Regions from separate parts of the Streptomyces sp. NPDC088762 genome, predicted to be linked through region 1. Evidence: riboswitches for the same ligand, from Rfam matches in the RefSeq annotation. Region 1 holds a riboswitch; the other holds the start of a gene.
The links. A riboswitch is a leader RNA that binds a small molecule or an ion and turns the genes downstream of it on or off. The one in region 1 is predicted to bind S-adenosylmethionine.

Region 1 (3,402 bases):
TCCTGGTGTCGCCACGGCGAGAGCCCCGTCCAGTGTCTGGACGGGGCTCTTTGCCGTCTGCCCGGCTGGATAGGCTGAAGCCCTTCCCATTCGACGTGGAATCCTCGATCAGCACAGGAGCGGACCATGAACGTTGTGACCCCGGCAGGCGGCGACAGCGTGGCGGCCCGTGGCTGGCCGGGCGTCCTCGACGCCCTGCTGACCGGCCGGGACCTGCGTGCCGAGGACACCGCCTGGGCCATGGACCGGATCATGCGCGGCGAGGCCACCGACGCCCAGATCGCCGGCTTCGCGGTCGCGCTGCGGGCCAAGGGGGAGACGGTCGAGGAGATCAACGGCCTGGTACGGGCCATGTACGAGCACGCCAACCTCATCGAGGTGCCCGGCCGGACGGTGGACATCGTCGGCACCGGCGGCGACGGGGCCAAGACCGTGAACATCTCCACGATGTCGGCTCTCGTGGTGGCCGGTACGGGCGCGAAGGTGGTCAAGCACGGCAACCGGGCCGCGTCCTCCGCGAGCGGGTCCTCGGACGTACTGGAGAAGCTCGGCGTCAACCTCAACCTCACCCCGGAGCGGGTCGTACGGGTCGCGGAGGAAGCCGGCATCACCTTCTGCTTCGCCGTGAAGTTCCACCCGGCGCTGCGTCACGTGGCGGCGGCGCGCAAGGAGCTGGGCATCCGCACCACCTTCAACTTCCTCGGCCCGCTGACCAACCCGGCGCGGGTACGGGCCCAGGCCACCGGCGTCGCCGACGCCCGGGTGGCCCCCATCGTGGCGGGCGTGCTCGCCGAGCGGGGTTCCTCCGCGCTGGTCTTCCGCGGCGACGACGGCCTGGACGAGCTGACGACGACGGCGACTTCGCGGGTGTGGTGGGTGCGCGACGGGAAGGTCTCGGAGCAGGCCTTCGACCCGCGCGACGTGGGCATCCCCCTGGTGGACGTGTCCGCCCTGGGCGGCGGGGACCCCTCGTACAACGCGGACGTGGCCCGGCGCCTGCTGGCCGGCGAGACGGGCCCGGTCCGCGACGCGGTCCTGCTGAACTCGGCAGCGGCCCTGGTGGCGCTGGACCCGGGGACGGGCACCCTGGAGGAGCAGCTCGCGGCGGGCATCGCCCGGGCGGCGCAATCGATCGACTCGGGTGCGGCGCGGGCGGCGCTGGAGCGCTGGGTGGCGGCGAGCAACGCGTAGCGCCTCGCGGCGGGCCCGGCCAAGGGACCGCGGAAGCGGTTGACCCGCCCCCGAGGGCCGGCGGCCGAGCGGTGTGTTCGAGCCAAGTCCCCGGTCCAGCATGCGGACCGGGGACTTGCGCCCGGGGGATCATGTGGCAGGATGCTCGGCAGGTCACGAGTGACAGCGTTTAGGCCCCGGCTTGCTGTCCGGCAACCCTCCTTCCGTGGCGGGGTGCCCCGGGTGATGACCAGGTCGTAGGCAGCAAGGCCTACGGCAAGCGCGGATCCCTCGACACCAGGGGTCCTGGTCTCTCGAGGAGCGTTTTCCGTGAGCAAGCGAATGCGATAGGGCGACTCCGCCCCTTCTTCCACCCTCGGATCAGGGTCACTTCCGTGCACCCCGGATCGGTCCGAGGACCTCCCGTACCCCGGTCGGCGGCGCCGAGCCGAGTCGTACCCGCGTACGGGCACACCGAAGCCATTCAGACCTGCCTGCCGGGAGATACCGCCATGTCCGCTGCCCTGAACGCCGCCGCTGTCGCCACCACCGACGCCACCACCACCGCCGCCGCCTGTGCCGAGCCGCTGCCCGTCCTCGGCCGGGACGTCACCGTCCCCCTCGTCACCGGCGGCGAGGTCACCTACGCGGCCCTCGACTACGCGGCCAGCGCCCCCGCCCTCCAGCGGGTCTGGGACGACGTCGCCGCGTACGCCCCGTACTACGGCAGCGTGCACCGCGGCGCCGGCTACCTCTCGCAGCTCTCCACCGACCTCTTCGAGCAGAGCCGCGTCACGGTCGCCGAGTTCCTCGACTGCCGCCCCTGCGACCAGGTGGTCTTCACGCGGTCCACCACCGACTCCCTCAACCTGCTCGCCGCCGTGCTCCCCGCCGACTGCCAGGTCTTCGTCTTCGAGACCGAGCACCACGCCTCGCTGCTGCCCTGGACGAACGCGCAGGTCACCTACCTCAACGCCCCCCGCACCCCCGACGAGGCCGTCGCGACCCTGGAACGTGCGCTCGCCGACCGCGACCCGTACGGCCCGGCGCTGGTCTGCGTCACCGGCGCCTCCAACGTCACCGGTGAGCTGTGGCCGGTGAAGGAGCTCGCCGCCGCCGCGCACGCGCACGGCGCACGGATCGTCCTGGACGCCGCCCAGCTCGCCCCCCACCACCCCGTCTCCGTACAGGAGCTGGACGTGGACTGGGTCGCCTTCTCCGGGCACAAGCTCTACGCCCCCTTCGGCTCGGGCGTGCTCGCCGGGCGCGCGGACTGGCTCCAGCAGGCCGAGCCGTACCTCGCGGGCGGCGGAGCCTCCCGCAAGGTCGCCCGGCGCGAGGACGGCGGCGTCGACGTCGAGTGGCACACCACGGCCGCCCGCCACGAGGCCGGCTCCCCGAACGTCATCGGCGTCTACTCGATCGCCTCCGCCTGCCGCGCCCTCTCCGAGGCGGGCTTCGACACGCTGGTCGCCCGCGAGCGCCACCTCATCTCCAAGGTCCGCTCCGGCCTGGCCGATGTCCCGGCGGTCCGGATCCTCTCCCTCTTCGGGGACGACGCCCCGCGCGTCGGCGTCATCTCCTTCGTGGTGGACGGCTGGAACAGCTCCCACTTCGCCGCCGCCCTCTCCGCCGAGTACGGCATCGGCGTACGCGACGGCCTCTTCTGCGCCCACCCCCTGGTCCGCACCCTGCTCGGCAGCGAACCGCAGGCCCAGGGCGAATGCGGAGCCCCCGAGGCGGCCCCGGGCGAACGCTCCCTCAACGCCATCCGCGTCAGCTTCGGTGCCGGCACCCCCGACGAGCACGTGGACCGCTTCGTCCGGGCGGTGAAGGAACTCGTGGCGGACGGCGCCAAGTGGCAGTACCGCACGGAAGAGGGCCGCTGCGTCCCGGCCGTCTGAGGCCCGCTCCGCCTCAATCGCCGGCGGGGCTGGGTGGTGCCCCCGGGGCGGGGCCCCGATCCCCGGGCGGGGTGCGGTTCGCCTCAAACGCCGGCGGGGCTGGGGTGGTGTCCCCGGACGGGAGCGGTTTGCCGGTCGGGGTCGCGGGGTCCCTCCGGGACGTCTCCTCGGCTCGCGCACTAAGGCCCGCTTCGACATGTTCAGGGTGGTTGCGCGCTCGTCCTGCGGGGACGTCCCGGCGTGCCCCCGCTCCACCAGCAGGCAGGAGGCCCCGGTCCGGTGTGCGGGGGTGTGGATTTCCAGCCGGGCCCGGGTGGGGCCGGAGTGG
Region 2 (3,402 bases), on a different contig from region 1:
CCTATTACTGGCCCTTGCGCAGGAACGCACTTCGCGGTCCCGGGTCAGAACTTGCGTCGGAACGCGTCGACCGAGGCTGAATGTATCTGCGCGGGTGCTGTCTGCAACAGGTCAATCCGACGAGAAATCTGGACACCCAGATAGATTGAAATAGAGTGAAAATTTGGCATGTTCCCGGGCAAGTCGGGCCCGGCATATCTCGCCAAACACCCATACCGCACTTGCACATTGACCCGATGTCGACCCTCACGCGGCCCGTTCATATGCAGCGGGCAAGAACAGCGGAGGGGACTTCCCCAACTCTACCGCGCCCAATCAAACAGAATTACCCCCTCCGCTTTTAGCGGAGGGGGTAATTCTGGTTTGCGCGTGTCACCCGGAAGGTGTTCAGCAGCCGCCCGCGACGGCCGGGATGATCGAAACGCCGGCGCCGTCCGGCGTCGCCGCCTCGAGGCCGCCCTCAAAGCGCACGTCGTCGTCGTTGACGTACACGTTGACGAAGCGGCGCAGCTTGCCCTGGTCGTCCAGGACGCGGGCGGCGATGCCCGGGTGGTTCTTCTCCAGCGACTCGATGACCTCGGCCAGGGTCGCGCCCTCGGCCGGGACCTCGGCCTGGCCGCCGGTGTAGGTGCGCAGGATGGTGGGGATGCGGACGTTGACGCTCATGGCGCTACTGCCTTTCCGGGGCGAGGGGGAAGAAGATCAGGCCAGGCCGGCGGCGCGGAACGCGTCCAGGCTGGGGCGGATGGTGGCGGTCTGCCCGCTGTCCGCGGCCACCGCCTCCAGGGTCTTGAGGCCGTCACCCGTGTTCAGGACGACGGTGGTCAGCGCCGGGTCGAGCAGCCCGTTCTCGATGAGCTTCTTCGTGACGCCGACGGTCACGCCGCCCGCGGTCTCGGCGAAGATGCCCTCGGTCTGCGCGAGGATCTTGATGGCCTCGACGACCTGCTCGTCGGTCACGTCCTCGACGTAGCCGCCGGTGCGCCGCGCGATGTCCAGGACGTACGGGCCGTCCGCCGGGTTGCCGATGGCCAGCGACTTGGCGATGGTGTTCGGCTTCTGCGGGCGGACCACGTCGTGGCCGGCCTTGAAGGCGGTGGACACCGGGGAGCAGCCCTCGGCCTGGGCGCCGAAGATCTTGTACGGCTTGTCCTCGACGAGGCCGAGCTTGATCAGCTCCTGCAGGCCCTTGTCGATCTTCGTCAGCTGGGAGCCGGACGCGATCGGGATGACGATCTGGTCGGGCAGCTGCCAGCCGAGCTGCTCGCAGATCTCGTACGCGAGGGTCTTGGAACCCTCGCCGTAGTACGGGCGCAGGTTGACGTTGACGAAGCCCCAGCCCTCGCCCAGCGGGTCGCCGATGAGCTCGGAGCAGAAGCGGTTCACGTCGTCGTAGTTGCCCTCGATGCCGACCAGGTCGCCACCGTAGACACCGGCCATGACGACCTTGCCCTGCTCCAGGTCGTGCGGGATGAACACGCAGGAGCGGAAACCGGCGCGGGCGGCCGCGGCGCCGACGGCGCCGGCCAGGTTGCCGGTGGAGGAGCAGGACAGGGTGGTGAAGCCGAAGGCGCGGGCGGCCTCGACGGCGATCGCGACGACGCGGTCCTTGAAGGAGTGCGTCGGGTTGCCGGAGTCGTCCTTGACGTAGAGCTTGCCGGTGACGCCCAGCTCCTTGGCCAGGTTCTGCGCGTCCACGAGCTTGGTGAAGCCGGGGTTCAGGCTGGGCTTGGCGGCCACGTCCGCGGGGACGGGCAGCAGCGGCGCGTAGCGCCAGATGTTGGCGGGGCCGGCCTCGATCGCCGCGCGCAGCGCTTCGGGGTCACCGGTGGGGAGCTCGTAGGCGACTTCCAGCGGTCCGAAACACTCGACGCACGCGAAGATGGGGCCGAGCTCGAAGCGGGTGCCGCACTCGCGACAGGAGAGGCCCGTGGCGGGTCCGAGATCAACAGAGGTGGCGACAGTCTGTGCAGCCATGATGGCGAGGCCCTTTCTCCTCATCTTCCCCATGGCGCACTTCGCCATGAGACGGAATTGGCACCTTCCCTAGCCGGGGACCTCGCGGGGGTGCGTCCAAGACGCATCGCGAGAACCGACTGGAGGGTTGCCGGGGCTTCAACGGGCCGTGTCCCTCTGCCCCTCTGGATGAGCGGTATGGCACCGGCACACGCGCTCTATGGCGCGCCGGTGCGTTTGTGCGCGAGGACCCCCGGCATGCGGTGGTCCTTCGCGTTGTTCAAGACTGTAACCGAAGGGCCGGACCGTTGAGACAGCCGTCCGAACCGCGAGATGGATCACTTTTCGGTCAAACCGACCAAGCGGCAGGCCAACCAAGGTGCAAGGGAGTCCGAAGGTGCTGGAAGAGGTGGAGCGCTGGCTGGCCGGCCGCTCCTGGGCCGCCGCCGACCGACCGCTCGACCAGCTGCTGGAGCGCAAACGCGCAGCCGGGACCACGGTCAGCGTGGTGCTGCCCGCGCTCGACGAGGAGGCGACCGTCGGCGCGATCGTCGAGGTGATCCGGCGTGAGCTGATGGAGGGACTGCCCGTCCCGCTGGTGGACGAGCTGATCGTGATCGACTCGGGCTCCGGCGACGCCACGGCGGAGGTGGCGCAGAAGGCCGGCGCGCGCGTGGTGCACCGCGACGACATACTGCCGCGGATCCCGGCGCTGCCCGGCAAGGGCGAGGTGCTCTGGCGTTCCCTGCTGGTGGCCACCGGCGAGATCGTCTGCTTCGTCGACGCCGACCTGCGGGAGTTCTCGGCCTCCTTCGTCTCCGGCATCGTGGGGCCGCTGCTGACCGACCCGGAGGTGCAGTTCGTCAAGGCGATGTACGACCGCCCGTTCGGCGGCGCCCCCGGGCAGGGCGGCCGTCCGGGCGGAGCCGAGCAGGGGGGCAGGGTCACGGAGCTGGTCGCCCGGCCCCTCCTCAACCTCCACTGGCCACAGCTGGCCGGCTTCGTGCAGCCGCTGGGCGGCGAGTACGCCGTACGGCGCTCGCTGCTGGAGCGGCTGCCGTTCCCCGTCGGGTACGGCGTTGAGCTGGGGCTGCTGGTCGACGCCCTGCACACGGTCGGGCTGGACGCGCTGGCCCAGGTGGACGTGGGCGTACGGGTCCACCGCCATCAGGACGGGCAGGCGCTGGGCCGGATGGCCGCGGCGATCTACCGGACCGCCCAGGTACGGCTCTCGCGCGGGCACCTCGTACGGCCGGAGCTGACGCAGTTCGAGCGGGGGCCCGAGGGCTTCGTGCCGCACACGTATCCGGTGGACACCGAGGAACGGCCGCCGATGCTGGGCGTCAAGGAATACGCGCTGCGCCGCGTGGCCTGACCGGCGACACCCGGTACGCACGGACGTTTGAGGACGCGCGGGCCGGGCTAGGTTGGCCGCATGGCTTCTCA

Region 2: it holds a riboswitch for S-adenosylmethionine, as region 1 does, so the genes downstream of both, thrC (threonine synthase) here and ACIP5M_RS35520 (aminotransferase class V-fold PLP-dependent enzyme) in region 1, are expected to answer to the same signal.

What each region holds. Positions count from the first base shown of each region.
Region 1 covers NZ_JBIVKT010000029.1:11,563-14,964, forward strand. Annotated here, with positions in the region: gene trpD (anthranilate phosphoribosyltransferase) at 127-1,191, shown strand; SAM riboswitch class IV at 1,343-1,459, shown strand; gene ACIP5M_RS35520 (aminotransferase class V-fold PLP-dependent enzyme) at 1,683-3,074, shown strand.
Region 2 covers NZ_JBIVKT010000011.1:160,692-164,093, forward strand. Annotated here, with positions in the region: gene ACIP5M_RS24060 (MoaD/ThiS family protein) at 388-666, opposite strand; gene thrC (threonine synthase) at 703-2,001, opposite strand; SAM riboswitch class I at 1,995-2,152, opposite strand; gene ACIP5M_RS24070 (glucosyl-3-phosphoglycerate synthase) at 2,354-3,331, shown strand; gene ACIP5M_RS24075 (trehalose-6-phosphate synthase) at 3,392-3,402, shown strand, end outside.